4 regions of the Providencia hangzhouensis genome follow, and region 3 is predicted to be linked to each of the others. Evidence: predicted binding sites of a transcription regulator. Region 3 holds the regulator's gene; each other region holds the start of a gene.
The links. Region 3 encodes Fur, which represses iron uptake genes when iron is present. Its sites were predicted from a motif close to ATAATAATGAGAACNACTATCAA; they were not measured.

Region 1: a site for Fur is predicted at 4,056-4,078, ahead of ftnA (non-heme ferritin). Genes of this name have one in related genera too.
Region 2: a site for Fur is predicted at 1,583-1,605, ahead of ygiD (4,5-DOPA-extradiol-dioxygenase). Genes of this name have one in related genera too.
Region 4: a site for Fur is predicted at 5,258-5,280, ahead of feoA (ferrous iron transporter A). Genes of this name have one in related genera too.

The regions. Positions count from the first base shown of each region.
Region 1 is NZ_CP135052.1:2,220,532-2,228,224, reverse strand. It holds gene PZ638_RS10010 (PqiB family protein) at 1-687, shown strand, start outside; gene PZ638_RS10005 (DUF1480 family protein) at 835-1,068, shown strand; gene PZ638_RS10000 (YebY family protein) at 1,491-1,838, opposite strand; gene copD (copper homeostasis membrane protein CopD) at 1,903-2,799, opposite strand; gene copC (copper homeostasis periplasmic binding protein CopC) at 2,801-3,187, opposite strand; gene ftnA (non-heme ferritin) at 3,425-3,928, opposite strand; gene PZ638_RS09980 (DNA polymerase III subunit theta) at 4,220-4,450, shown strand; gene yebF (protein YebF) at 4,530-4,895, opposite strand; gene PZ638_RS09970 (YoaH family protein) at 5,076-5,255, opposite strand; gene pabB (aminodeoxychorismate synthase component 1) at 5,380-6,750, shown strand; gene PZ638_RS09960 (CoA pyrophosphatase) at 6,743-7,303, shown strand; gene PZ638_RS09955 (L-serine ammonia-lyase) at 7,584-7,693, shown strand, end outside.
Region 2 is NZ_CP135052.1:3,567,754-3,575,446, reverse strand. It holds gene ubiK (ubiquinone biosynthesis accessory factor UbiK) at 1-252, opposite strand, end outside; FMN riboswitch at 485-637, shown strand; gene ribB (3,4-dihydroxy-2-butanone-4-phosphate synthase) at 796-1,449, shown strand; gene ygiD (4,5-DOPA-extradiol-dioxygenase) at 1,675-2,478, shown strand; gene PZ638_RS16225 (glutathionylspermidine synthase family protein) at 2,560-3,723, opposite strand; gene PZ638_RS16220 (DUF1190 family protein) at 3,730-4,434, opposite strand; gene tolC (outer membrane channel protein TolC) at 4,834-6,222, opposite strand; gene nudF (ADP-ribose diphosphatase) at 6,528-7,166, shown strand; gene cpdA (3',5'-cyclic-AMP phosphodiesterase) at 7,310-7,693, shown strand, end outside.
Region 3 is NZ_CP135052.1:3,144,378-3,152,070, reverse strand. It holds gene ansB (L-asparaginase 2) at 1-224, shown strand, start outside; gene chiP (chitoporin ChiP) at 762-2,159, shown strand; gene PZ638_RS14325 (bactofilin family protein) at 2,335-2,868, opposite strand; gene fur (ferric iron uptake transcriptional regulator) at 3,505-3,954, opposite strand; gene fldA (flavodoxin FldA) at 4,224-4,751, opposite strand; gene ybfE (LexA regulated protein) at 4,906-5,199, opposite strand; partial or broken gene PZ638_RS14305 (type I secretion system permease/ATPase) at 5,369-7,467, opposite strand; gene PZ638_RS14300 (HlyD family type I secretion periplasmic adaptor subunit) at 7,471-7,693, opposite strand, start outside.
Region 4 is NZ_CP135052.1:221,527-229,219, forward strand. It holds gene glpE (thiosulfate sulfurtransferase GlpE) at 1-39, opposite strand, end outside; gene nfuA (Fe-S biogenesis protein NfuA) at 128-706, opposite strand; gene PZ638_RS00985 (DNA utilization protein GntX) at 770-1,453, opposite strand; gene bioH (pimeloyl-ACP methyl ester esterase BioH) at 1,507-2,286, shown strand; gene PZ638_RS00995 (FeoC-like transcriptional regulator) at 2,335-2,568, opposite strand; gene feoB (Fe(2+) transporter permease subunit FeoB) at 2,580-4,898, opposite strand; gene feoA (ferrous iron transporter A) at 4,928-5,158, opposite strand; gene PZ638_RS01010 (Tex family protein) at 5,498-7,693, opposite strand, start outside.

The sequences.
Region 1 (7,693 bases), 920 kb from region 3:
CCTATCCGTTATTTGGGCATCAATATTGGCCAAATTGAATCATTAAAATTGTCATCTGATAAACGTGAAGTACAAGCAAAAGCCATTCTATACCCTGAATATGTCAGTGCTTTTACCCGGTTAGGAAGCCGTTTCGCAGTTGTAACACCTGAATTATCCCCTGCGGGTTTAAATAATTTAGATAGCATATTACAACCCTATATTAGTGCAGAGCCAGGACGTAATAATAAAAGCCGTTATCAATTTGAATTACAAGCTGCAAATATTACAGACTCGCGTTATCTAGACGGTTTAACTATTTACCTTGATGCGAGTGATGTCGGCTCCGTTCAAGTTGGCACGCCTATTTTATTCAGAGGCCTAGAAGTCGGTGTTGTTACAGGTCTATATTTGGGAGAGCTTTCCGATCGCGTATATGTTGCCACACGCATTGGCAAGGAATACCAATATCTCATTCGCAATAATACAGAATTTTGGCAATCTTCCGGTTTTAATTTCTCATTTGGTTTAACTGGTGGTGTCGCCAAGAGTGGGACTTTCAAACAATTTGTACGCGGTGGCATTTCCTTCGCAACCCCGCCGTCAGTGCCTTTAGCCCCAAAAGCCAAGCCTGAACAGCATTTCATCCTGAAGTTGGAACCCCCTAAAGATTACATGGACTGGGGAACTTCTATTCCTAAAAAATAACCACTATTAGGGTGCATATTAACCACATATAGCACCCTAACCCTTCATACGTCATAAAAATTATTTTGGAAATTAATTCCATTTATACTATGCTTAATTTCATTGGGCTGTTTATACATAGTTAAAATCAATGAATGAGGTGCAGTTATGTGTATTGTAAAATTGAAAATATCTTCCTATGAAATTAATGATGCAGTTATGGCTTCCCATAAAAGCGACACAGTGAGTATTCCATGTGATTCTGATACCGATTTTTGCATGCAGCTTGATGGCTGGGACGAGCATACAAGTATCCCTGCAACTTTAGATGAAAAGCCAGTCCTGCTCTATCGTGATCGTTATGACAAAGAAAATCACCATTGGGTGATGAAACTTGCTTAAGAATTTTGTTAGTACACTTAGGCTATTGACTAAGCATATAAGTAGGTAGGAACTGAAAAGCTGATATGAAATGAGAACTAACAAAATAATAGGCAAAAAAAGAGGCCTGGTAGATTCCGATTACCGGGCCTTGGGAAATGGCTCTGGCAGAGCCGTGCGCTAAAATTGCCATTGAGACGTAACAAAGTACACTCTAATACTAGCTTTCAATGCACGTTCTTACCATGTTTATTATCAATATTTTCACATATTATTAACACAATTTATTTCTTGATTTTATAATATTGAACTATTTGTTTAATAGGTTAAACCTATTCACCTAATCATTCAAACCTTTCAATCAATCAACTAATTGAATAACAATGATAATTTATTAATTCACCACTTCCTTTATGCTCTAATGGTTTTACTTTGCTATCAGCTTAGTTGCTAACACACAACTTTTCAGCGGCTTCTTTTATAGGTAATATTCTTTCCACAACTGTCTTGGTGCTATCGATAGGCTTAAGCAGCACATCAATAGGCTGTGCTTTAATTTCTTTTTTATTCATCAATTCAGTTGCTATATCATTTAATGGATATTGCATTAATGTCGCAGGGTTAATAACGACCAAAGCCCCATTATGACGGCACTCTAACATGACCTCCTCACGAGTAAATGGCCAATCATCTCCAAATTGTTTCTTACTCACGGATGTTAACGGTGCAGAAAAAGCAGTACTTACGGTACCAGCCAATAACAGTGTGCAAATAATGAGTTTAAATTTCATGGTAGTGCCTTATCAAACATTAAAGATATCTTCGCGTTATTATCAATTAAATATAAAAGTTTAGCTAGATTGGCTGGTAGCTTGCAAAAATCGCCACCGAAAGGATAGCCATAGTCCCTAACAGTAACTCAACCCAACTGTTAATAATTAGGGTGTTGACCCGCCCTTTTTGCTTAATAATCGGCACGATGTAATAGCGATTGATAATAGCCAATAGAAGCATTCCTCCCACTAAAATGATCTTAAACCAAAGTAGTGATTGGTATTCAGACCCTGAATAGTTTAATGGCCAGCCAGGTAAGAGCGTTATTGCGCTAATGACCCCTGTAATAATAACCAGTGCAACAGCGATATGGCCATAACGCGAAAAACGCATCATGGTATTCACAATGTGTTTATCCATCCCTTCGACCATTTCTTTTTTATTGCGTAAAAATTGAATGCAAATTAAAAATGGCCACAAACCGCCAAACCAATAGGCTGAACTAATAAGATGAATGAATTGATTGATGCGGTGGAGGGTTCCGAGTAAGCCATCATGCATAGCCGCGTGCCCAATAAAAGCATGCAAACCAAGTAGGATCACTGAAAAAACCAATATGAGTTTCAATCGCAATTGGATTGGTTTTACAAATAAAACCAATAACAATAATACAGATGACAAAAGTTCCCAACGCCATACTTGACCGAATGACGTCCCTAAAACCCCTTGCCATATATCCAAATCGATACTATCTTGCCAACCATCTCCCATCAGGCCTGCTTGTGCAAGCATCCAACCAAAAGTTGTTAACACGGTAACGATGGCGCAGAAGAAAATACCTTTATTCAAATAGCGGCTGAGCAAATAATTAAATGGCTCACGACTAAGTACCACTGCAAATATTGACATTCCACACATCAATATTGCAGCGATAAAATGAATAAAGCGAATAAGGGTATAAAAAGCTTCTAGTGACATATTATTTCACTGTAAAGCTATACGTTCCTTTTGTTTTGTGTCCATCGACAGAAACGACGCTCCAATTAACGTCATATTTCCCAGCAACGAGCTTGTCTTCCACAGGGACAATCACTTTTGTATCGTTACTTGGGTCTAACATTGCTTTACCGGTTTTCACTATTTTATTTTCAGGCCCGATAATACTGACCTTAGTGAAATTAACTTCAATGCCTTCAGAAAAGCTTAATGAGATAGACTCTGGGGCTTGCTCTACTGCCGTACCTTCAGCAGGAAGTTGGTCTTTTAAGTGCGCATGTGCAAATGCCTGTTGGAAAGACATACCTAAAAAAAGAACTGCGACTGCGCTAAGTTTGCGCCATGAAGATTTAATAGGGTTAATTGGCATAGTAACCTCTTAATTTGCAGGTGAATTTAGAATAATTACCAATCATTATACGGAAAACAAACCATTTTACTGCTTAAAAATGGGTTTTATCGGCCTATCCTGTGAGTTTTCACACAAAATGAAAAGAAAAAGACTTATGAACATTGAATTGCAGGATTCATGCCCATAAGCCTAGAGAGGTCTTTATGTTTTACATGGAGATAAAACGATATTTCTATTTACTTACTGGCGTGTAGATTAAACATGTGTTGCCGCTGACATGTTTTTCAAATCTTTATCTAACAAGAATAGTGCCTTACCAGACTCACCCACCATATCCAGTTTATCCAGTACTGATTTAAATAATTTCTCTTCTTCGTGTTGCTCTGCAACATACCATTGTAAGAAATTAAATGTAGAATAATCTTGTGTTGTCATTGCTAAATGAGCCAATTTATTAATTTCACGAGTAATTAATTGCTCATGTTCATAAGTTTGATGAAATACATCGCTAATTGATTTGAAATCAACTGGTGGCGCTGCAATTTGCCCTAACAGGGGTAATGCCCCAGTGTCACTAAGGTAATCAAATAAACGCTGCATATGTTCCATTTCTTCTTGTGAGTGTGCTTTTAAGAACGCTGCAGCACCTTCATAGCCTTTGTCACTACACCAAGCGCTCATTTGCAAATAAAGATTTGCAGAATAAAATTCAAGGTTTAATTGTTCGTTTAATTTTTTGACCATATCTGTAGTTAACATATTTATGCCTTATCGATTAATTATTCATGAGTATATTATGCACAGTATTAAAACAATTAAAACCCTAAAACAATCTTAAAACAAAAAAATCCAATTTACTGATAATTAATAACTTTTGTTAAAAACAATAATAATCAATCTCATTATCTTTCCCTGTTTTTTCCCTTAATTACTAATATATAAATAGAGAAATTTAACTATTGTTTTTCATTATTCCAATTAAGGTATTGAGATTTTTTCTCATTATCCAGTTACAATAATGGCGTATGAATTTAACAGTAGAGATCAAATATGAGCCATAATCTTGCTTTATTGCCTAAAGATGAAATGGATAAGGTCAATGTCGACCTTTTAGCTTCCGGTGTTGCATTTAAAGAACGCTATAACATTGCCATCATTGCTGAAGCTGTTGAGCGAGAACAACCTGAGCACTTAAGGGAGTATTTCAGGGAGCGATTAGTCTACTACCGACAACTGTCGCAAAACTTTGCACGTATGCCTTATGAACCACGAAATCGCTAGTCTCACGAAGACACAAAAGAAATGATACAAAAAAGGGATAACCTTAATGGTTACCCCTTGATTCTCAAGATTAAAAAATTTATTTCGCCGTATTATATGTCACTGTATTATTTTGGCAGTCTACCGCGACTGAATAATGTAAGTCAGATTTTGCACCACGAACAACTAACGGTACCCTGTAGCCTGTTTCGGTTTTAGTGACTTCACTATCATTGACCCATGCAACCGCTTTCTTGCCTAAAGCCGCTTTTTCATCTGTCCAGCGAGGTAAACGATTATGCATAAAATCGCTTTTCACTTGTGCTGCAATTTGTGGCTCAGTTAACGTACCACAACTGACGAAAGGCGCTGCTTTACCTTCTTCATTATTTGCGCTTAACGCAAAAGAGCTAAAAACCAGCGCACAAGTACCTAAAACTACAGCAATTTTTTGATTCGCTTCCATACCATCCTCCGATACCTATTACTAGGTAAAGATTTTTGATTAGTTTAGCGGCATATTTCAGCCTATCAGATACCAGTTATCTTCTGGTTATTATCTAGTCTTCATTGATAAATAGAATGACTTAACTAATATTAATCTATCAGGTTTATGCATGGATGTTAATAGTATGTTTACAGATTATTAATTTTCATCATCAAAACGAACATGGATTTGCTCTTTACCTTGGTGCTTTTCTCTAATTTCTTGAGCAACTAATGCAATTGCCTCACCACTACTCATACCTTCCGCCATCAATTGATGAATTTTTTCAACTGCTTCTTGCTGTTCTTGGTGATTAAGTGCTGGCATACCAGAAAACATGGTTTAAACCTCATGAATAAAAGACTAAAATCAATAGTTAACATTTTAACATCTCTTCGATTATTAAGATAAGAATATATGTTAATCTGTATTGATTCACTTGCGGAAATTTAGACTCATCATTATGGTTATCAAAAAAATCCAATTACCTTATAGCCCAAACACTGCCATTGATTATTTTACCCCACTGGCACACCAGCCATGGGCGATGTTACTGCATTCAGGCAATGCAAAACACTCACATAATCGCTTTGATATTATCGTTGCTGACCCTATTGCCACACTGACGACTTATCAGCTTGAAACAACTATCTCAGAGCAAAATCAGGCCCCTATCGTTTCTGAATCAGATCCTTTTGAACTTCTTCAAGGGTTGCTTGATAAATACCAACCGAAATACCAGGAAGAGACCGAATGTCCCTTCAACGGCGGTGCCCTCGGCCTTTGGAGTTATGATTTAGGCCGGCGCATTGAAAGATTACCTGAAATTTCAACCACAGAACTACAATTTCCAGACATGGCGATTGGCATCTACTTGTGGGCACTTATCGTTGATCACCATAATAAAACAACTACATTAATTAGTTATGATGATGTTGATGCTCGGTTAGCTTGGCTACATAGTCAAAAAAAGGGCCGTAAAAACAAATTCCAATTAACCTCGGCATGGAAATCTAATATGTCTGAAGAGACATATCATCATAATATTGCGCGCATCCATGAATATTTACGTAATGGTGATTGCTACCAAATCAATTTAGCACAAAGGTTTAAAGCCAAGTATAAAGGAGATGAATGGAATGCATTTTTAGCGCTACTTGAGCGTAATGGTGCTCCCTTCTCTTCTTTTATACGTCTCCCCGAAAATGCGGTTATCAGTATTTCACCGGAACGTTTTATCTTTCTGCAAGATGGGGATATTCAAACCCGCCCAATAAAAGGAACGCTCCCGCGCCTAGATAATGAACAAGATGATCTTGCACAAGCTGAAAAACTGGCTAATTCAGTCAAAGACCGCGCAGAAAACTTGATGATTGTTGACTTGCTACGCAATGATATTGGTCGTGTTGCCAAACCGGGCACGGTCAGTGTTCCTGAATTATTTGCTGTTGAAGCTTTCCCGGCAGTACATCATCTGGTTAGTACCGTCACGGCAAAGTTAGATAGCCAATACCGTGCAACTGATTTATTACGAGCGTGTTTTCCTGGGGGTTCAATAACCGGCGCACCAAAAGTGCGTGCAATGGAGATAATTGAAGAATTAGAGCCCCATCGCCGACATGGCTATTGTGGAGCAATCGGCTATATTAGTTTCAATGGTAATATGGACAGCAATATTACTATTCGTACTTTACTGACATATAAAAAGCAGGTTTATTGTTGGGCTGGCGGTGGTATCGTTGCAGATAGCCAAGCAGACAAAGAGTACCAAGAAACCTTTGATAAATTAAGCCTGATTTTACCTTTATTAGGAGCGCTCAATAACGATGACTGAACTGAATAACTTTATCAATCGTTTTCAGTTTACTTTGCCGGCTACCCGCCAGTCTGGACCTAAGGCGGGTAAATCGGCAGCCGTTCTTTTGCCCATTATCAATAAACCCAATCCGACATTACTTCTCACACAACGCTCTCCTTTTTTACGCTCCCATGCAGGCCAGGTCGCATTTCCAGGAGGGGCAAGTGACCCGGAGGATGGTACGCTTGTGAATACCGCACTGCGTGAAGCATATGAAGAAGTGGCCATCCCTCCTGAAAAAGTCACGGTACTGGGTCAGTTAAGCCCCTTGCAAAGTTATGGTGGCTATGAAGTTACGCCAATCGTCGGTTTGGTACCAAATAACATTCAATATCAAGCCAACCCTAGTGAAGTCGCTGCTATCTTTGAAGTTCCCTTATTTGATGCCCTTTCATTACAACGCCATAAATATGTCGATATTAACCGTTCAGGGCGGCATAACCGCATCTTTTTTTATTGGTATAAGGGGCATTTAGTTTGGGGGTTAACCGCTTCAATTATTCACCAACTTGCTTTGCAATTGGATTAACACTTAACACAACTTTTCACCATACAATGTTACTATTGCAGTAAAATCTATTTAAGATGACAAAATATCACGTCATATATGACAAAATATATCTCTACCACTTGTCGCTTTTTTAGCCACATCACAGACATTTTGTGCTATTTACAATCAATTACCCTTCAGCAACTACCTTATTTCAAAAAATACTTTAAACTTACTGGTTAACACTACTAAATAACAGTAAAGTAGCGCCTTTTAAAATAATGCACTACATTTTCATCTTTTTTTTAAGGAGTCCTGCGTGATAAGCGTTTTCGACATGTTTAAAGTGGGCATAGGCCCTTCAAGCTCTCATACCGTTGGTCCAATGAAAGCTGGGAAAGAATTTGTCGATGATTTAGTAAGCAAAAA
Region 2 (7,693 bases), 420 kb from region 3:
TTCTTCTACATTTAAATGGGCTTCGAGTGCGCTAACGCGTTGTTCCATCTTCGCTAATTTTTCACGGGTGCGTAATAAGACTTGAGTTTGAATATCAAATTCTTCACGACTGACTAAGTCTAATTTGCCGAGTTGTGATTGTAACAGTGAACGCAGTTTTTTATCAAAATCTTCACCTAAATCGCGTACGCCTTGTGGTAAAGCGCCTTGAATTTGGCGGGCAACTTGTTCAATTTTTTTCGGATCGAGCATTTCGCGGGTCCTTAAGTTTATCAAAATATTGTTGTGAATTGTTGGGACTAGTTTAATACCTCTTGCTGCCTTGCGCTAGCTTGAATTATTTAGAGAGAGGTTTAGAGCCGGTAGTGAAATTAACCTTGATAACTCTAAGTTTTTATTCATATTTTTTGGCTAAAAGTGTGAGTCATTCGCCAATTTTGATTATCATCGTTGCGAACTTGAATTATTGGCGTTATATTAATTGCGTATATCTCAGGGCGGGGTGAAAGTCCCCACCGGCGGTAAACATGCATCACGCATGAAGCCCGCGAGCGCTTTATCATTTTTATGGTAAAGGTCAGCAGACCCAGTGTGAATCTGGGGCCGACGGTTATAGTCCGGATGGGAGAGAATTAACAGTATCTGCATGTTTGTGCGATTACGCACAATAGTGTTCTGCATACCTGAATAGGTAAATGCCTTTTATTGGCTATTTATATATTCACCATTTCTCGTATTCCTAAGACTGCCTTGATTCTGGTAACTAGTTAATAACTATTTAAGAGGTTTTTTACCATGGATCATTCGCTACTTTCTGTATTTGGCAATCCTATCGAACGTGTTGAAAATGCTATCGAGGCATTACGCCAAGGTAAAGGTGTTCTTGTTCTTGATGATGAAGATCGTGAGAACGAAGGCGATTTAGTTTTTGCAGCAGAAACTATGACCGCCGAGCAAATGGCATTTACCATTCGTTATAGCAGTGGGATCGTGTGCCTTTGTATTACTGAAGAGCGCCGCAAGCAACTCGAACTACCTATGATGGTAGATAACAATACGAGCCAAAATCAAACAGGTTTTACTGTGACCATTGAAGCCGCGCAAGGTGTGACGACAGGAGTTTCTGCCGCAGACCGTATCACTACTATTCGCGCCGCAATTGCAGATAACGCCGTTCCTTCAGACCTTAATCATCCAGGACATGTTTTCCCTCTGCGTGGCCGTGAAGGCGGGGTATTAACGCGTCGTGGTCATACTGAAGCGTCTATCGATTTAGCAATATTAGCAGGTTTCAAGCCAGCCGGTGTGCTGTGTGAGTTAACCAATGATGATGGTTCTATGGCTCGTACCCCAGAAGTGGCTGCGTTTGGTCAGCAACATGGTTTGACTGTGGTGACGATTGAAGACTTAGTTCAGTATCGTCAGTTGCAGGAAAAGAAAGCGAGCTAATCTTTTTTCTCGTCATATCTTGAATATTATCTAATGTAATGGTTTTAGTTATTTAGGTAATAAATAGTCTGTTAAGCATATAGAATGTTATAAAGGCCACTGAGTTGCACACCTCGTGGCCTTTTCAATTTTTTTGATGATCATACTCATAATTAGCCCACTGTGTTTTTTGCTGGAAAGCGTATGCTGTAGGGAGAAACTAATTGAGTTGGAGTTGAAATCATCATGTCAGTAAATACTTCGATGGTAAAAAATAAGATCCCTGCCATTTTTATTGGTCATGGTAGCCCTATGAATGCGATTGAGGATAACCCTTACACTCAAGCGTGGGAAAATCTCGGTAAAGCCTTATCTCGGCCACGCGCAATTTTGGTGATTTCAGCCCATTGGTATACGCGCGGTACTGCTGTGACTTCGATGTTAAAACCAAAAACGATTCATGATTTTGGCGGGTTCCCCGAAGCCTTGTATCAAATCGAATATCCAGCTCCTGGTTCTCCTGAATTAGCTCAGCAAGTTGTTTCATTACTCGCCCCTGAGCCAATTTACCTTGATGAACAAGAGTGGGGATTAGACCACGGTACATGGGAAATTTTGCTGCGTATGTATCCAGAAGCGGATATCCCCGTGATCCAACTGAGTATCGATGGTAGCAAGCCCGCCACTTGGCACTATGAACTCGGTAAAAAATTGAGTGTTTTAAGGGAGAAAGGCGTGCTGATTATGGGCAGTGGCAATGTTGTCCACAATTTACGGGCGATGAATTGGCAGAACTCTCATGCTGAGCCGTACCCGTGGGCAATATCTTTTGAAAAATTTGTATATGACAATCTGCAAAGTCATGAAACGCCTCACCCACTGACTAAAGGATTAGAACGGGAGGATGGCAAATTATCGAACCCATCACCAGAACATTACTTGCCTATTTTACCTATTTTAGGAACTTGGGATGGGCAAGAAGAGATCAGTACACCGATTGAGGGAATTGTGTCAGCATCGTTAAGTATGTTGTCTATTCAGGTAGGGTAAGTTTTCTGCTATAGAATTGACTAACAAAAAAGCCCAAATCATATTGCTATATTTGGGCTTTCCTTTTAACGTTAAATACGATTAGTCGATGATCGTATGTGGATAAAAGCGTGATAAGTCTTGAGTGATCAGTTCTTTATCTTCACGAATACAGATCCCCGCAGGTTGATCATTCACCAACCAGCTTCCGACTAAGGTGTAGTTACCTTCAAATTGTGGAAGTGGATGGAACTGTTGAATAATCATACCTTCTTCGCCGTATGGGCCGTCTGCGGCTGCAATTTCCTTACCATTTTCGATAATACGGATATTAGCGCCTTCACGAGAAAATAATGGCTTAATAACGTATTTTTCGAGTTCTGGCTGGGTTTTGCCATCCGCAAAATAGGCAGGCAGTAAATTTGGGTGATCTGGGAACATTTCCCATAACATAGGCAATAAGGCTTTGTTAGAAATGATGCTCTTCCATGCAGGTTCTAACCAGCGTACGCCAGCGTCTTGCAATTTAGTCGAGAAAATTTCTCTTAGCATAAATTCCCATGGATATAACTTGAACAGGTTGCTAATCACCTGATCTTGGGTATCCGAAAACTCACCTTTTTCACCTAGGCCAATTTCATCGATATATAAGAATTCAGTGGCAATACCCGCTTCATTTGCACAGTCTTGTAGATATTGAACGGTACCGCGATCTTCTTCAGTGTCACGGCAACAAGACATATGCAACAAGCGAAAACCATACTGATCTTTTAATTGCGTAAAGCGTTCGATCAATTGCTCTTGAATACTATTAAACTGATCGGCATTTTCAGGTAATTTCCCTGCTTCAATTTGATCTTCTAACCAGATCCATTGGAAAAATGCAGACTCGTATAATGAGGTTGGAGTATCCGCGTTATTTTCTAAAAGCTTAGGAGGGTTAATACCATCGTAAGCGAGGTCAAGCCTAGAATATAACGAAGGTTGTTCGCTTTTCCATGAGCTGCGAACAAATTCCCAACAATGCTTAGGGATCTGAAAACGTGCCATTAACTCATCGCTTTCAACAACACGTTCAACCACTTTTAGGCACATTTGATGCAACTGCTCGGTTGCATCTTCTATTTCTTCAATTTGTGCCATAGTAAATTGGTAATACGCATCTTCTGACCAGTAGGGCTCACCATACATAGTATGAAATTCAAAGCCAAACTCAGAAGCTTTTTCGCGCCAGTTTGGGCGCTCTACTATAGGAACTCGTTTCATTACTTATCAACCACCCATCGAACGGGAAGAAGAGGTTGATTTTGCAGAAGAAGATGAACGCTGTGCCATCGCTTGTTTATTTACGGTGTCACCAAAACCGCCACGGGTAACTGTTGAAGTTGTTGGTGGTTTAGGTGCCATGGCTGTTTTTGGTACGCTCATGGAACGGCCACCTGCAACAGCAGGGCCATAGCTTTTACCTGAAGCGTCAACAAACTTACCATTGGCAGGGCTAGCTGGGTTTTTTGAGCTGAATAATGGTTGTGATGCAGCGCTACCGCCCATCATACGGCCCATCATATAACCCATCATTAATGGCATCCACATGCTACCGCCGCTGCTTTGTGCTTGAGCCGTTTGTTCACCATTTGTTGAGCTAGTGCCTGCAATACCTGCTTGAGCCGGAGCTTGAGTACACATAGCTTCACCAAACTCAGCAATACAGTCAGCTTGAGTTTCATATTTAGGTGCAGTTTTAGCGGCTTCTTGTAGCGCATTATTGTAGGCGATAGTGCACTGTTCTGCTTGTGATGGGTTCGCTTGGCTACAGTCTTGTGCGTTTGTGTACAATGAGACGGTTTCATCACTTTCTTCACAAGCGGAAAGCATAAATACGGCACTGACCGCAACAGCCACAGGCGCTAAACGGTATGAACGCCAAGACTTACGGAAGGCGCTCTGATTAATATCTTTGGTACGCTTCATGGTCATGGTAATTACCCTGAATTTAATTAAGTAAGATGTTTTTAGATGTTAGCTCTAGGATAGGGGATAAACGCTGAAAATTAAAGCAGAAATATAGGAGAAATGAGCTGAATTTATCATTTTGATAACTTTTTGCTATTTTTTCCTATTTAGCATGGTATTAGTTAAAGGGAAAAATAATATTTTTATTTTATATCAATGTGTTAACTATTGGTTGTTTTTTGCTCTAGCGCGCAGTAATAAGAGTGAGAATTAACTGAATTTGTGCCAGAGGCTAATGAAAAGGGGTTGTAAGCGGTTCAATTAGTGCAAATTAGCAATTCTAAACGATTTACTTGGCTTCCTTCAAAAAATAACCCGCTATATAAGCGGGCCATTATATCATTTTCAAATAAACTAAGAGTTTTAATTCATTTTTGGCGCGTTGGTATTACGAATAATACTACTTGCAGAGGTTGAAATCTCTTTACCTAAATTCGCATTTAGGCGGGCAATATCGTCTTCGTTCAATGTGCCACGAGCAAATTCGATATTCAGTTGGTTAATCATGTAGTCATAACGTGCATTAGACAGGTTTTGTTTCGCTTGGTATAGCGCAGTTGTTGCTGTCAACACGTCAACAATGGTACGAGTTCCTACTTGATAGCCGGCTTCCATCGCATCTAATGAGCTTTGTGCGGAAACAACGACTTGTTTGTAGGCATTAATGCTACTGATTGACGATGATACGTTATTAAATGATGAACGAACTAACTGAATCACATTGCGGTAAACGCTTTCTAGTTGTTCACTAGCACCTTGGAAACCATATTGTGCTTGTTCAACCTGAGAACTGACTGCGCCACCAGTATACAGTGGAATGCTTAAATTTAAGCCAATGCTATTTTGACCATTATAGCTGTTGGTCGCACCACCACCATATGGAGTATTATAACCGCTGCCGTGTTGGTAACTATTTGTGACTGATGTTGATGCATCTAAGTTAACTGTTGGCATGTGGCCTGTTTCTGCTAAGCGAATATTTTCACGAGAAACATCTTGTGCTAAACGTGCGCTTAATAGGCTGAGGTTACGCTCTTCTGCTTCTTTTAGGATAGCGTTGATATCGCCCAACTCATTGGTTTTAAAGCGGTCGATATTTAAAGAAGCAAGTTGGCTGTAGTACACGCCACTGACTTGACGCAGTTTTTCAATCGCATTTTCTAAATCATTGCGGCCAGCGACTTCTTGTGCAATAACGCTATCATAGTTTGCACGGGCGTTTTGCACGTCGGTAATGGCAACAAGGCCAACGTTAAAGCGTTGTGTAACTTGGTCTAATTGGCGATAAACGGCTTCTTTATTTGCTTCAATATAAGATAACGCGTCAATCGCTTTTAACACATTAAAATACGCAGTTGCAGTATCTAAAATTAATTGCTGTTGACTTGTTTGGTATGTGACATCAGAAATACCCGCGGTTTTTTCTTGGATAGTCAATTGACGCCATTTCGACATATCAAACACAACTTGAGTGAGTTTCAGTGAAGCATTTAAACCTGTGCTTTCAGTATTTCTTGCGTCACGGTAACCACTGCCGTAGCTAGCTCCTGCACCTAAACCTAATTGTGGCAATAATGGGCTGCGAGATTCATTAATTTTTTCAAAAGCTTGATTACGTTCAGCTAATGATTTTCTTAATTCAGGGTTACTTTCTTTGGATTTTTGGTAAACCTGTAGTAAATCTTCTGCATAGCTATTGGTACTGAGACCCACAAAACTCATCGAAATTAAAAGGGGAAGCAGTTTCTTCATTTTGATTCCTTGATTAAACAGCAAATTAAGTTGAGTCTGTTGCCTAAAACGTACCATGCCTAACTAGGCGATAGATATTAAATTATCCGTTTTAGAGACAGTTATTAAAAACAGACACTACGTTGCTCTTTGATTTGAATAATGGCGCTTATTGTAACAGAGTATCACTTCTATTAACGGTAGCCTTTTGTGCCATTTTGTCTCAATTTATTAAACATTACCTCATCTAAGGTTAAAAAACCTTAAAAACTGTTTTAATCCACAATTATTTCCTTAAGATGGAATAATTGGGTTTGGAGAATGAAATGACAAAACAAATAGAGCAGCCAATTAAATACGGCAAAAATGATGTTGAAATTATATCCAAGCGTAAATTATTTAACGGTTTTTTTCAAATGGTTGAATATCAATTTCGTCATCGCCTTTTCGCGGGGGGATGGAGTAAAGAAATTCGCCGTGAAGTTTTTGAACGCGGCCATGCTGGCGTGGTTTTACCCTATGACCCGAAAGCAGATAGTGTTGTTTTAATTGAACAAATTCGGTTGCCAGCGATTGAGACTAGTGAAACACCCTGGTTACTTGAAGCAGTAGCTGGAATGATAGAGCAAAACGAATCACCGGAAGAGGTTATTCGTCGTGAGGCCGTTGAGGAAGCTGGGCTTATTATTGGTCGCACTGAAAAAGCGGTAAGTTATCTTTCTAGCCCTGGCGGTACGACTGAACGTATGCATGTATTTATCGGTGAAGTTGATAGCAGCCAAGCGAAAGGTGTTCATGGGCTAGCGTCAGAAAATGAAGATATTTGCGTACATGTGGTTAGTCGAGAGCAAGCTTTTCAATGGGTTGAAGACGGCACAATTGATAATGCAGCAACAGTGATAGCGATTCAATGGTTACAACTTCACTATCAAAAACTTCATGAAAAGTGGATGAAACTGTGTTAAATAACGATTAATCTGATGAAGTGTGTGCTGATTATCAGAAAGTTAGAAAGTAAAGCTTTAAGATAGTTGTAAGTATGTTGAGCTTTTATATAGTTGTAATGAATAGATTAGGTACTAAATAATATTTAAGAAAAGGAATACTTTTGGACAGCCAGCTTGAAGTGACTGCAAAGAACTCTAAAGTTGTGAGAATTTTACAGGTTACTGATACGCATCTTTTTGCTAATACAGAAAATACGCTTTTAGGGGTAAATACTTACCGTAGCTATCAGGCGGTACTTGATGCTATCTCAGAGGAAAATCTCCCAATCGACTTAATTGTGGCGACAGGGGATTTAGTTCAAGACCAATCACCACAAGCTTATCAGCATTTTGCGGATGGTATTGCGCGTATTCCTGCTCCTTGCGTATGGCTTCCTGGTAATCATGACTATCCACCGGCTATGGTCAAAACACTCAGAATTGCTGGGATTTCAAGCGCTAAACAAGTTTTAATTGGTGATGAGTGGCAAATCTTGATGCTTGAT
Region 3 (7,693 bases):
TATTTGACGCTTTAGCAAAAGCAGCGAAAGAAGACGTGGTTGTCGTTCGTTCAAGTCGTGTACCAACAGGTTATACGACAAGAAATGCCGAAGTGGATGATAACTTATATGGTTTTGTTGCTTCAGAAAGGTTGAACCCGCAAAAAGCGCGTGTATTGCTTCAGTTAGCCTTAACTCAGACTAAAGATCCTCAGCAAATTCAGGCATTATTCGAAAAATATTAATTATCAAAACAAGTGTTAATTTAATACAGCGGGGTGCAGTAGCCTGTACCCCGTTAGCTTTATTGTTTGTTAAGAAATTTTATACTTACGTATGTTATTTTTCAGTACAACAACATTTATCCTAATTATTTGACTCAGTAATCTGAGCTTTTTTAAGGCAATTAGGTCAATGTGGTGATAGAACTTTGAGAATTCCTACAAAATAGGAAAAATTAAGGTACAAACAGTTAATTTATTGATTTTATCTTGAACCCTTTCTTATGTGTATTCTCTCTATATTTTTTATATTTATCAATTTATTACATTTTATTTTTAGCAAGGTCATCACTGGTGATAATGGCAATTAATTAAAATTAATGTGTCGTTGATCATATTTTGGCAACAAAGCCTGTATCTGTGTTGATAATTCGCGTTGCAAAAAATAGGCTAAATACATCGCAAGAGGCATAACTCATTGTGAATATTTAGATTTAAATGGAAAGTTAAATCGTATTTCGGCCGAAAAATAAAATTAAAAAATATTAGAGGAATACAAGAATGGTTAATAAAAATGTCAATACTGGCAGGAAATTGCTCGTCTTAAAAATCGCAATAGCGATGCTACCTATTGGTTACCAGCCAATCATGCATGCGGAGCAATTTTTTGAAGATTCAAAACTTACTGGTGGCCTTTACTACTGGCAACGAGATCGTTCACGTAAAGATTTAGACTCTAATAGTGATAAATATAAAAAGTATGCGGATAATCTTAAACACTCAACGTTTAATGCCAGCCTAGATTTCTCATCCGGCTATTTTCAGGACATTATTGGGCTTGATTTAGCGGGTTTTACAGCTATTGAGCTATCGAACAGTGGGCCTGCTGCACCAAATGAAATCGGTTTTAGTGACGCAAAATCACGTTGGGATGAAAAATGGACAGGGGATCGTAGTGGTGTGACTTTTTATAAAGCGGCTGCAAAATTGAAATATGGCCCTTTCTGGGGGAGAGGCGGCTATATTCAACCAACGGGGCAAACGCTATTAGCATCCCATTGGAGTTATATGCCTGGAACATACCGTGGATTAGAGGTGGGCGGGGTGTTTGATTTTGAGCAAAATGGTGAACTCAGCATGTCCTATATGTGGACCGACCGCTATAAAGCACCTTGGTACCGCAGTATGTATGATTTTCGTGAAGCGGATGGTAAAACTGGGATCAGCTATTTACAATCAATTGGTTTCAAATATGACTTTAAAAACAACTTAGTTCTTGAAGGGGCATATGGGCAAGCAAAAAGCTATATGGACCAATATTTTGCCAAGGTTTCCTATGCTGTTCCTGTTGTAGACCGTGATTTACGTATGTCTTATCAATTTTATGGGGCAAAAGACAAAGTTTCAGACGGCGGAGTTAATGATGTTTATGACGGTTTAGCTTGGTTGCAAGCGATGACATTAGGTTACACCTACGATGAATTTGATTTTAAATTAGAGGGAACCTATGTAAAAGCTAAAGGTAATCAAGGTTATTTCCTACAGCGTATGACCCCTGGTTGGGCAACATCAAATGGCCGCATGGATATTTGGTGGGATGGCCGTTCAGACTGGAATGCTAATAATGAAAAAGCCGTTATGGCTGGTGTTATGTATGATTTAAAAAATTGGGATTTAGCTGGATGGAAAGTCGGAACCTCATATATTTATGGTTGGGATGCTAAACCAAGTACGAATAGCCAATATGCTCAAGATGTACGCTTAAAAGAAAGTGCATGGAACTTTGATATTTTATATACCGTGCAGTCAGGTAGAGCAAAAGATACGCTATTTAAGCTACATTTTACCAAATATGATAATCATACAGATATTCCGAGTTATGGTGGTGGTTATGGAAATATTTTCCAAGATGAAAAAGATATTAAGTTTATGGTAATGATGCCATTTACTGTATTCTAGAGTAGAAAATATTTTAGTAACAAATGACTGCTATAGGGGAACTATGGCAGTCATTTGCCTAGATAGGAAAGAGGTTTGCTATATATTTTAATATTAATGAGATGTTTTAATAAGTGTAAATACTGATATAAAAATTGAAAATAAGGTGGGTATATTCACCTTATTTTTATGGTGACTACAAAGAAGCGTTATTTACACTTTCATTGGGTATGATAGCGTCTTGTTTTAGCTTATCTTTTAATATGGTAACTTTTTCCGATTGATGAGGAGGATTTTTAATTTGAGCATGGCCAGATAAAACCCCACCCTTTTTAATCGATAAGCTACTGTAATGGATAGTACCGTGGATTTCGCCATTATTTTCAATACAAATAGTATCAGATAAGCACTCACCTTCAATACGCCCATTAACTACCAGCTCTTTACAGGTAATATTTCCCGTGACTTGGCCGTTTAACATGACTTTAACAGTATTATCTTTTCCTGTTATATTTCCAATGACTTTTCCATAGATATGTACTTGCTCATTAGAGGTAATATTCCCTTCAAAAATAACGTCCCTAGAGATAACCGTATTCGATTTTTCTTCACTAATAGTAGGCGTTGATAGTGTAATTTGTTCTTCTATCTTTGCAGTCACTTCAGGCTCATTACTTATAGAAGGGGACGTCGATGTAGGCGTGGGCTTGTTTTGTCTTTTGGTGAACATTTTACTTACCTTTTTTTGATTGAAGTATAAGATCAAGAATAGCACTGATAATACGAACGAAAATAAGGTGATAGATAAATAGCTAAAAAACCACCCTATTAAAGTAAGAAACCAGAAGAAAAAACTTGTGTTGAGAAAAAGATATGTTTTTTTCATCAGATAATCTCTTACAAATTACTAAAATACGTAATTAGTTTAGTCAATAAATGTAATTGTGCATTTAAAGTGTATTTTAACTTTATGGCTACATTTGAATCATCAACTTTCTAAATTATAGTTAAAATAATAGAAAGGAAATAAAATAATTTTTATATAGTATGAAAAATTAGAAAACATCTATAATGTTATTTATATACCACTTTGATATATAAGTATAATTCTAGATGATAGAATATATTCATCAGTGAAATAATATAAGGGTTTTGATTTGAATTGCAACTATTATAGTTTCTAGGAAAATTTTTTATTAACTAAAAATTGTAGTGATAAATAGTTAAATTTAAGTTATTCATCATAAATTATCACTAATTGAGTGAAAAAAATATGGATATTTAAAATAAAAAACCCTGATAAAGTTTATTATCAGGGTTTTGGTATTTTTAACCATTACGTTTTATCAGCGATGGTTGAATACTATTACTCTTTTGCTTCGTGTGCGTCAGCATTATCACGGCAATCACCATCTGCGCAATGACCATATAGATATAAACTATGGTTAGATAGTTTAATGCCATGGCGAGCAGCGATATTTTTTTGGCGAGTTTCAATGGATTCGTCAGTAAACTCAATCACTTTTCCACAATCTAAACAGATTAAATGATCATGGTGATGTTGCTGAGTTAACTCGAATACAGATTTACCACCCTCGAAGTTGTGACGGGTTACGATACCTGCATCATCAAATTGGTTTAACACGCGGTATACGGTTGCTAACCCGATCTCTTCGCCCATATCGATCAGCTTTTTATAGAGATCTTCCGCACTGACGTGGTGGCACTCAGGCTCTTGAAGTACTTCCAAAATTTTTAATCTTGGAAGAGTGACTTTGAGTCCAGCATTTTTCAATGCTTTGTTGTTGTCTGTCATGCGGGTTTGTCCTGTATCTTAAATCATAAATTTAACAATAATGAGACATTTTTAACATCAATACAGTTGTCTTCTAAACTGATTTACAATTATAGGCATGGAAAATAAAAATAGAAACCATGCATTGTCTCATTATTTTGATAATCTCTTGAGAACCTATCCTATTAGGATACCTTATCGGTTATTTTAGATTACGCCACTGGCTTAGGTGATTCATTTTGTACAAGACAGTGGTGCAATCTATGGGTAAGGTTTCTTTATATGATCTATTAGCCTAAAATTTCAGCTAAAGACATTTCTTCAGAGATTTGTTTTACCCATGCATCAACACGTTCATCAGTTAGCTCAGGTTGACGATCTTCATCAATAGCTAAACCAACAAAGTGGTTGTCATCTGCCATACCTTTGGATACTTCAAAGTGATAACCTTCTGTTGGCCAATGACCAACAATAACAGCACCACGAGGCTCAATAATATCGCGGATCGTACCCATAGCATCACAGAAATATTCAGCGTAGTCTTCCTGGTCTCCACAACCAAATAAGGCGACAAGTTTACCTTCGAAATCAATTTCTTCGAGAGTAGGGAAGAAATCATCCCAATCACATTGAGCTTCACCATAATACCAAGTTGGAATACCGAGAAGTAGAATATCAAAAGCTTCAATATCTTCTTTACTACATTTTGCGATATCGTGAACTTCTGCTACATCTTTGCCCAATCTTTCTTGGATCATTTTGGCAATATTTTCTGTGTTACCTGTGTCACTTCCGAAGAAAATGCCTATGACTGCCATAAAGTGATTAACCTCTTGTTTTTCTAAGAGGACTAGAGGTGAAAATTCGCCTTCTAGAGCCCATTTAGAACGAAAATAGATAGAATATTACGCCTTATTCTGGCGAAAAAATGATGCTAAGTCTGTCAAATTTGTGTGATTTATCAAGATAACGTTATTTGAGTATTGATGTGTTAACATGCTCAAGTTGTGACATCAAAATTTCTTCGATCAATTCACTACGGCTTATATTTTTATCTTCAGCTAACTGATTCAATATCACGACAGCTTCTTCGTTCAGTTTCAATTCAACTCTACGCAATCCTTTCACTTTATCTCGTTTCAGTTGGTTGCGTTTGTTGATCCTCAGTTGTTCATCCCGTGATAGCGGGCTTGTTTTAGGTCGCCCAGGCCTTCGTTCCTCAGCGAACAAATCTAGTGTAGTTCGATCCGTTTGTTCTTTTGCCATGTCTATAACTGCTAAAAGGGTGTGCCAGTAATTCAGCGCGCCATGATACCCTAGCTAATCCCCTTGTGCTATAGCTTCATCTACGATGATTTGGTTTAATCGGTTGTAAAATGAGCGCTTTTAGTAAAAAAGCACCACTTGCTATAGGTGTGATGCTTTTTTATCCGTGTTATTGCGTTTGTTGGCGCCATAAATTGGCGTATAAGCCATTTGATTTGAGCAAGTTTTCGTGTGTATCCATTTCGTGTACTTCTCCTTGGCAAATAACACATATCCTATCAGCATGCATAATCGTGTTGAGTCGGTGAGCAATACTAATGACTGTTCTTCCTTGCGTAATTAAAGGCATATTTTCCATAATGGCAGCTTCTGACTCGTAATCGAGCGCAGAAGTGGCTTCATCGAGAATTAAAATGTCTGGTTCGGTGAGTAAAGCGCGCGCAAGTGCAATTCTTTGACGTTGACCACCTGAAAGGTTCAAGCCTTTTTCTGATAAGGGATAATTAAAATTATCAGGCAATGCCATAATAAAGTCATATGCTCCAGCTAATTTTGCTGCGTGAATAACTTGTTCGTGAGTCGCTTGCGGGTGGCTTAAACGAATATTCTCTGCAATAGAACCGACGAATAAAGTGCTTTCTTGTAATACAACGCTCATTTTTCGGCGTAATGACACAGTATCTGCGACAGCTAAATCCATGCCATCAACAATAACTTGCCCATGTTGTGGTACATAAAGTCGTTGTAATAATTTCGTTAAGGTGCTTTTTCCAGAACCAGAAGGGCCAGTAATCCCAATAAATTCACCAGAATTAACCATTAATGACAAATTATTGATAACTTCAGGCGTATCAGGTTGATAACGAAAGCGGATGTTTTGAAACTCGATTTTTCCGTGAATATTTGAAGTGTTTGCAATCCCTTTACGTTCATTTTCTACAGGTTCATCAAGAATATCTCCCACCCGACGCAATGAAATGATGGTATGTTGGAAATCTTGCCAAACCTGGGCAAATCGCAATACAGGTTGTGTAACATGCGCGCTTAGCATATTAAATGCCACTAATTCGCCAGGAGAAATCCCACCGTTTAATACCTCCTTGACACCAACCCACAAAAGAATTGCGGTAGTTATTTTACTCACGAGAGTCATTAACTGAGAGGCAACTTCACTGCGCATTGATACTTTAAAGCTTTGAGTTAGCTGCTTGCTAAATATTTTTTTCCAGCGTTGATTAAAGTATTTTTCTGTTGCTGTCGTTTTTATGGTTTCAATCCCAGTAATACTTTCGGTGAGAAAAGTGAGACCATTTTCATCGGCTTGGTAAGATTTTTGAGTTTGTTGGCGAATGATTGGGCCTAAAACCATCCATAAAACAAAAAATACCCCCATAGGCCCAATAAAATCCAAGCCATCAAACTACTATAGGAAAATAAAACCGCGACAAAAAGGATAACAAAGATAAAGTCAATGAATAGCATCAGTGTCGAGCCCGTTAAAAACTGCCTTATATGAGCTAATTCACGGATCCTTGCGATAATTTTCCCTGTTGGCCTTAGCTTAAAATAATTTAAAGGTAAGGCCATTAAATGGCGATAAATTTTCCCTGATAATTCAGCGCTTATCTGGCTACTACTATGGCTAAAAATCTTATTACGAATAAAACCATATATCGGCTCTGCAACAGCAATGGCAAAAATCGCCAATGCAATAACGTGTAAATTTGAGAGACTGCGGCCAACTAACACTTTGTCGATTAAATTTTGAAACAACAGTGGACTAATTAAGGCGAAAAGCTGAATAATGGCAGAGAGAATAAAAATATTTCGTAATTTAACATGTTGTCGCAAAATAGAGGGAATAAACCAGCTAAAACCAAAGGCCTTTTTTTGCTCCGGTTCTAATTGCTCCTTAATGAGTACTATGTCAAATTCAGCTTGTTGATGCCCAATCGAATTATAAATAGGTTTTCGTTCATCATTAGTCGGGTTAATGAGTACCAATTCATTTTCTTGGCTAATTACTTGCCAGAAACCATCTATATAGATTAAAGCGGGCAAAGGTAGTGTTCTTAATTGCTTATATTGTGCTGCAATAAGCTCGGTTTCATACCCCAATATTTGTGCGCATTCTCTAATTTCCCACTCAGTAGGGGATAAAGTTTGCATACCAATAGCATGTCTTAGTTGGTCAGATGAAACATTGTTTTGATAATATTTAGCCACCCAAACTAAGGCATCCAAACCATGATTATTTAACTGTTCCATCGATTATTTTTCTCTCATCGCGTTTGAGGTGTATTCATTGATTGGGCTAAGTAAGTAATCAATAATACGGCGTTTATCTGTTTTTATTTCTGCCACAATGGATAAACCGGGTGTCAGTTCAATAGACTCACCATCAACTACTAGTTCTTTTTGCTTAAGACCGATTTGCCCTAAGAACACTAATCCAAGATTTTCATCGAGAGTACTGTCACGAGAGACGGAAATC
Region 4 (7,693 bases), 1.6 Mb from region 3:
ATAGGCTTGTTCTGGTGTTAGTGTTTCAAAATGGTCCATAAAATACCGAATACAGTAGGTAACAACCCATTAAAGGTTAAATAATAGGCACTCGTAAAAACAGAGTGCCAAATATTCGTGGTATTGATTAGTAGAAAGAGTGCTCGCCACGTTGGTGTTCAGTCAGGTCTTTAACGCCTTTTAGCTCACCTTCAAACATTTTGAGAAGTTCTTTTTCGATACCTTCTTTAAGCGTGACATCGACCATTGAACAACCGTTACAGCCGCCACCAAATTGCAGAATTGCAAAGCCTTCATCGGTGATTTCCATCAGGGAAACACGGCCACCGTGGCTGGCAAGTTGTGGGTTAATTTGTGACTGTAAAACATACTCAACACGCTCAATTAATGGTGCGTCATCAGAGACTTTACGCATTTTGGCGTTCGGCGCTTTTAACGTCAGTTGTGAGCCTAGTTGGTCGGTAACGAAGTCAATCTCGGCATCATCCAAGAATGGAGCGCTAATTTCATCAACATAAGCAGATAATTTCTCGAACTTTAGTTCTTTATCTGTTGCTTCAACGGCACCCGGAGGGCAGTATGACACACCGCATTCTGCGGTTGGTGTGCCTGGGTTGATAACAAAAACACGGATTTGAGTTCCTGGCTCTTGATTTTCCAACAACTTGGCAAAATGAGCCTGTGCTGCTTCAGTAATATTAATCATAATCATTTGCTCAATAATAGTTGACTGCTTTAGTTGGTTATAATACGCCCATTTACCCCTTTCCTACAAGGTGCGACACAGTGACCATGCATCAACAGTACGTGCTCCCGCACAAATCAACAATTGTGCTGCGGCATTCATCGTGGAACCTGTTGTAATAACATCATCAATAACAGCAACATGTAGGTTTGAAACCGAGTCGTTTAAGGTAAATGCTCCCTTTAGGTTGTTTTGGCGATACTCACGTTTTAGTGTTGTCTGTGCCAGTGTAGCACGACTACGCGATAATGAATTTTGCGAATAGGGGATATTTAACCATCTGGATAAATTTTCGCCTATTAATGCCATGTGGTCAAATCCTCTCCACAACAGACGGCGGCGATGCAATGGAATTGTGACAATTAAGTCCGGTTTGTGCCATTTTTGTTGGCGGTAACCCGTGAGCCAAAATAACGCAAAGATACGAGCTAGAGTAAAAGCAAGCTGAGGTTGTTTTTGAAATTTAAACCGATGGATTAACATGCGTAAAGCGGCTTGGTATGGGGTTACAGTGATAATTCTCTGCCATGCAGGAGGGTTTTTTAGGCAGCGTCCACACTCCATGGTAGGCTGTTCACAGGGTAAAGCACAGCGCAAACAGCAGGTTGGCATTTTAGGTAATCCTTCAAGACAAAAACTACAAACACCTTGATGAGGTAATTTTAGTGATTGATGGCATAGCCAGCAGCCCCCCTCCATTGTTAGCATAGTAGAGTCCTGTTAAACGAGTTGACGAATAAATGAATGAAGAGAGTGTAACGATGGCAAAGTTATATTGGCAGACCGTTGGTGAAGGTAAACAAGATCTTGTGTTGCTGCACGGATGGGGATTGAATGCACAAGTCTGGCAAACAATTATTCCGCGAATCGCTTCGCACTTTCGGGTTCATTTGGTTGACTTGCCGGGGTACGGACGTAGCCAAGGGTTCTCCCCCATGAATATTCAATCGATGGCGAATATTTTGTGGGAGCAAGCCCCTAAAAACGCGATTTGGCTCGGTTGGTCACTTGGTGGGCTAGTTGCAAGCCGTATTGCGCTTGACCATCCTTATGAAGTCAAAGGGTTAATTACCGTTGCTTCTTCCCCATGCTTTAAAGCAGAAGAAAACGGTTGGGCAGGGATCCGGCCAGAGGTTTTATTAGGTTTCGAGCAGCAACTTTCGGCTGATTTTCATCGCACCGTCGAGCGTTTTTTAGCATTGCAAACTTTAGGCACTGAAAGTGCAAGAAATGATGCAAAAACTTTGAAATCAGTGGTACTTGAGCAGCCTATTCCAACTGTTGAAACACTAAATGCAGGGCTTGAATCATTACGTACCGAAGATTTGCGGGATGAATTAAAACAGTTACCTATTCCTTTCTTGCGCATTTATGGTTATCTCGATGGCTTGGTACCGCGCAAAATAGTGCCTATTTTAGATGAGCTGTATCCGAATTCGCCATCCGTGATTATGCGCAATAGCGCTCACGCGCCATTTATTTCTCATCCTGATGAGTTCTGCGAATACTTGTTGGATTTTCAAAGTCGTACCGAGGAATAAATAAAAAAAATCAGCCTAACTTGGGGCTGATTTTTTGTGGTGTCTCTATTATTTGATTTTATACACAAAATGAGCGCAATCAGTGCTTTCAGGGCAACCTTTACAGCTATTGCCTGTTAAACAAGCACTGATATCGACTTGTTCAATTTTTTCTAAACTGACTAGCTTCTCAACCATTGCTTTAATTAATGGGATTGGCGTATTTAGCTGCTCACTAAGTAGTGCGATGTCAGCTTGCCCATATAAGGCGATTAAATCTCTTATTTGTAGCAAGCTGGTCATCGTTTCATTCCTTAGTGGCAAGCATCTCTTGAACAGCCAGAGCATTGCTCTGCGGTTTTGCTCTTGATATTCAAGGTTACGCGGCTACGCATGCGACGTAAGAATATAAACAAGGCAAGGTTGAACAGGATAACCGCAGTAATGGTAATCAAGCTACTTTGTGGGTGTTCGCTGAAAGTCGCTGTTTGGTAAAATAGAGCTGCAAGACTATAAGCCACATTTAAACCCCACAGAATGGAGAAACTCATCCAGCTTTTATTGGTTTCACGTGCGATAGCCCCCATCACCGAGACGCAAGGCACATACAGCAAGACGAAGATGAGGTAGCTGTAAGCTGCAATTCCTGAACCAAATTTTGCTGCCATGGTTCCCATTGAGCCGGATTCCATCTCTCCATCGCCTTTACTAGCTTCGATAGGGTTTGATAGCGCGCTTAAGGTAAAGGTTTCTTTTAAGCTATCCCAAGTTTCAGAAACCGCATCTCCCAGTTCTTCCCATAAATTGAAAGATTCTGCATCAAACGGCTCAGAAGTAATGGCTTCAGCGGTATACAGGGTGTTTAGTGTTCCCACTACCACCTCTTTGGCCATTGCCCCGGTAATCAACCCAACGGTCGCTTGCCAGTTATCAGCATGCACGCCAATAGGTTGTAAAGCAGGGGTTATGACTTTACTGACAGAAGCCAGTGCGGAGTCATTAATATTATCAACAGGCTTACCAGAGAAAGAAAAGCTATTTAATGCACCAATAAAGATACTGGCAACGATGATGACTTTACCTGCACGTACCACGAAGCCTTTGAGGCGTTGCCATGTTTGAATCAGTAGTGTTTTGATGTGTGGCACATGGTAAACCGGAAGTTCCATGATAAATGGAGAGGCTTCGCCACGCATGAGGGTATGTTTTAGTAGTAACCCAGTTAAGATAGCGACAACAATCCCTAAAATATAGAGAGAAAAGACCACACTTGCCCCATTTTTGCCAAAGAAAGCGGCAGCAAAAACGGCGAAAATGGCCAGTCTTGCACCACAAGACATAAACGGAGCCATTAATACAGTAATTAGTCTTTCACGGGGTGCGTCTAACGTGCGGGCACCCATAATGGATGGTACGTTACAACCAAAACCGACAATTAAAGGCACGAAGGATTTACCCGGTAAACCTAGTGCTTGCATGAGGCGGTCCATTACGAAAGCCGCTCGCGCCATATAACCCGAGTCTTCTAGTATTGAAAGGAACAGGTACATCATCCCGATTTGTGGCACTAACGGTAAAACCGTGTTAATACCGCCACCAACACCTTGAGCAAGGAAAATAGTTAGCCAATCAGGGAAGCTGAAATAATCACCTAGCCATTGAATTCCATGGATAAATATCGCTTCTGATGCGCCTTCAAAGAAGGGTTGTAAGGCGCCGCCAATGTTGATGGCTAAGACGAACATCAAATACATCACAAACAAGAAAATTGGTACGCCGAGCCAACGGCTCAGAATAAATTTATCCAGTGATTGTGTTAGTCGATTTGGTTCAGCGGCACTATTGTTAATCGCAGCATTGCAAATTGTGGCAATAGATTGATAACGTGCGTCGGCAATGAGTAATTCAGGTTCTTCGTTTAAGCTTTCTTTCAGTGTTTGGCGTATCGCCAGTAATTGCCCTTCAGATACTTCAGCGCGTTGGCGACTATAAATATCCCCTTCGAGGATCTGTAATGCTAACCAGCGGCGTTGCTGGTGGCTAAATTGTTGTGCTGAAATTTGTTCAGATAATGAATCCACTGCCTGTAATAATTGGGGTGGATATTCCACAAGGGCTTGCTGGCTATTTTGTGGATGTGTATCAATGGCTTTTTTCAGTTTATCGATACCAGTTGCTCGAGTTGAAACCATTGGGATCACAGGGCAGCCGAGCTGTTTTTCTAATTCAGCGATATTAATATCAATATGTTGGCTTTGAGCGATATCCAACATATTCAAGGCGACAATACATGGAACGCCTAACTCGACTAATTGTAATGTCAGATAAAGGTTACGTTCTAAATTAGACGCATCGACAACATTAATGAGCATGTCTGCCTCACCACTTAAAATAAAGTAGCAGGCGATTTGTTCGTCGAGAGAGGTTTGTTCAGAAATCGTGGTCAGAGAATAGGTGCCAGGTAGGTCAACGAGCTCGATTTTATGGTCATCTGTATGGAAGCGACCGACTTTTCGTTCAACAGTGACCCCAGCCCAGTTACCGACACGCTGTCTTGACCCTGTGAGCTGGTTGAATAAGGTCGTTTTGCCTGCATTGGGGTTACCAATTAAGCCGATGGTTAAACGTTTCATAGTGTTTGCCAATAATAAAAAAGAAATACTTAAGCGGTGGTCGCTTCATCTAGGTTGAGTAGGGCGAGATCCTTTTTGCGTAGCACTAAGCTGACACGATGAGTTTCTATTTGTACAGGATCGCCAAAAGGCGCTAAACGCACCACTTTAAAGACAGAACCCGGAAGTAAACCGAGTGAAAGCAGTTTTTGTCGGTATGCAGGACTGATTTCTGGGGAGAAACCAAGTATTTTGTAGCTGCATTGAGGAAGTATTGCCATAGTGTCTTCCTAATCATTTAATTCATAATGATATCGATGACAATTGTTAATGATTACAATTGCTCAGGTAACGAGACCACCAAACAACAATAAATCTAATTAACAATGAGAATCATAATCATCCACCTTTTATTATATTTAGCCTCTTTTTTCGTCAATTTGACTTGATATGGATCAACGAAGCATTGAGTTTGCGGTGTTTCGTTAGCAAAAATAATGGTGGGGTAAACGGGGGAGAGGGTTTAATTATGCCTAATATATTGGCTGGGGTAATTAATTACAGCATTATTTATTGAAATAGGCACCACAACAGGTACATTACGATGCCTATTAACAGAGTTAACGTTTCTTGCCAAATGCAGCAGCAAGGGCATCACTCATGGCACTATTACCTGAAGATGCGTTGTTTTGGCGTGAACTTCCTCTTGATTGAGGTGTTCTACGCGTATTTTTTTCCTGTTCAGGGGCGGCACGGCGAGGAGAACTATTAGAATCCCCCGCTTGCTCATCTAAACGCATCGTTAAAGCGATACGTTTGCGTGCAATATCAACATCTAACACTTTTACTTTAACAATGTCGCCCGCTTTCACCACCTTGTGTGGGTCTTCGACATAACTATTTGAAAGTGAAGAAATATGAACTAAGCCGTCTTGGTGAACACCAATATCCACAAAAGCGCCGAAGTTGGTCACATTAGTGACTGCGCCTTCTAATATCATGCCAGAAGTCAGGTCATTCATCGTTTCTACACCTTCTGCGAAGGTGGCAGTTTTAAACTCAGGACGTGGGTCACGACCCGGTTTTTCCAGTTCTTTAATGATATCAGTGACAGTTGGAACCCCGAATTGCTCAGTAGTAAAGTCACGTGGGCTCAAGGCATTAAGCACCTGTGAGTTACCCATAATTTCTTTGAGCGGCTGGCGGACTGACTCAAGAATTTTTTCAACAATCGGGTAAGCTTCAGGGTGAACAGTAGAAGCATCTAACGGGTTTTCACCATTGGTGATACGTAAGAAGCCCGCACATTGTTCAAAGGCTTTTGGCCCAAGGCGTGCAACTTTGAGTAACTGTTTTCTATCACTAAACTGGCCATTCTGGTCGCGCCAGTCCACCACGTTTTGCGCAATCATTTTGCTTAAACCGGCAACGCGAGTCAGTAAGGCAACAGAAGCGGTATTCAAATCAACACCAACGGAGTTTACACAGTCCTCGACGACCGCATCGAGTTTACGCGCTAACTGAGTTTGGCTAACATCATGCTGATATTGGCCAACCCCAATGGATTTAGGATCAATTTTCACTAATTCAGCAAGCGGGTCTTGTAGGCGACGAGCAATAGATACGGCACCACGTAAAGACACATCTAAGCTAGGAAACTCCAAAGCCGCAAGTTCAGAAGCGGAATAAACAGAAGCGCCAGCTTCGCTGACAATGACTTTCTGTGCAGTGACTTCAGGGTACTGTTTTTGTACTTCAGCAAAGAAACGTTCCGTTTCACGAGAAGCGGTGCCGTTACCAATCGCTACTAATTCGACGTTATGTTTTTGGCAAAGTGCCGCAACGATGGTTGCCGCTTTTGCGGCTTGTCCGGTATGCGGATAAATCGTATCCGTCGCAATTAATTTACCTGTCGCATCCACAACTGCGACTTTCACCCCAGTACGTAAACCTGGATCTAAGCCCATGGTGGCACGCATTCCCGCTGGCGCCGCCATCAGTAAGTCACTAAGGTTACGAGCAAACACGTTAATAGCTTCCTCTTCAGCTTTTTCGCGCAGTGAGCTCATGACCTCTGTTTCTAAGTGCAGTAATACTTTGACACGCCATGTCCAGCTGATCACGGCTTTACGCCATTGGTCAGCCGGAGCATTATTTAAACGAATATCTAAATGGCGGGTGATAATTTCTTCGCAGTAACTTTCTTTTGGCGGTTCATCGAACTGCGGATCACAGTTTAATGAAAGTTGTAAAATTCCTTCGTTACGACCACGGAACATCGCAAGCGCTCGGTGAGAAGGGACTTGAGCAACAGGCTCGTGATGCTCAAAATAGTCACTAAATTTTACCCCTTCTTCTTGCTTACCTTCTGCAACAACAGAAACAAGGTGGGCATTTTTCCAAATATAGTCACGAACTTTCGCTAAAAGTGCCGCATCTTCGGCGAAACGCTCCATAAGGATATAACGAGCACCATCTAAGGCGGCTTTGACATCAGCAACACCTTTATCTGCATCGATATACGTTTTTGCAAGTTCGTCAGGTGATTGGCTAGGGTCATTCCATAAGGTGTCCGCTAAAGGCTCAAGCCCTGCTTCGATAGCAATTTGCCCACGGGTGCGACGTTTCGGTTTATAAGGAAGATACAGGTCTTCAAGTTCGGTTTTATTAAGCGTAGTGTCGATAGCGGAGGCAAGCTCTGGAGTCAATTTACCTTGCTCTTCTATCGATTTGAGAATGGTTTGTTTACGGTCATTTAATTCGCGCAAGTACCCTAAACGGCTTTCTAGCTGGCGAAGCTGAGTATCGTCCAACCC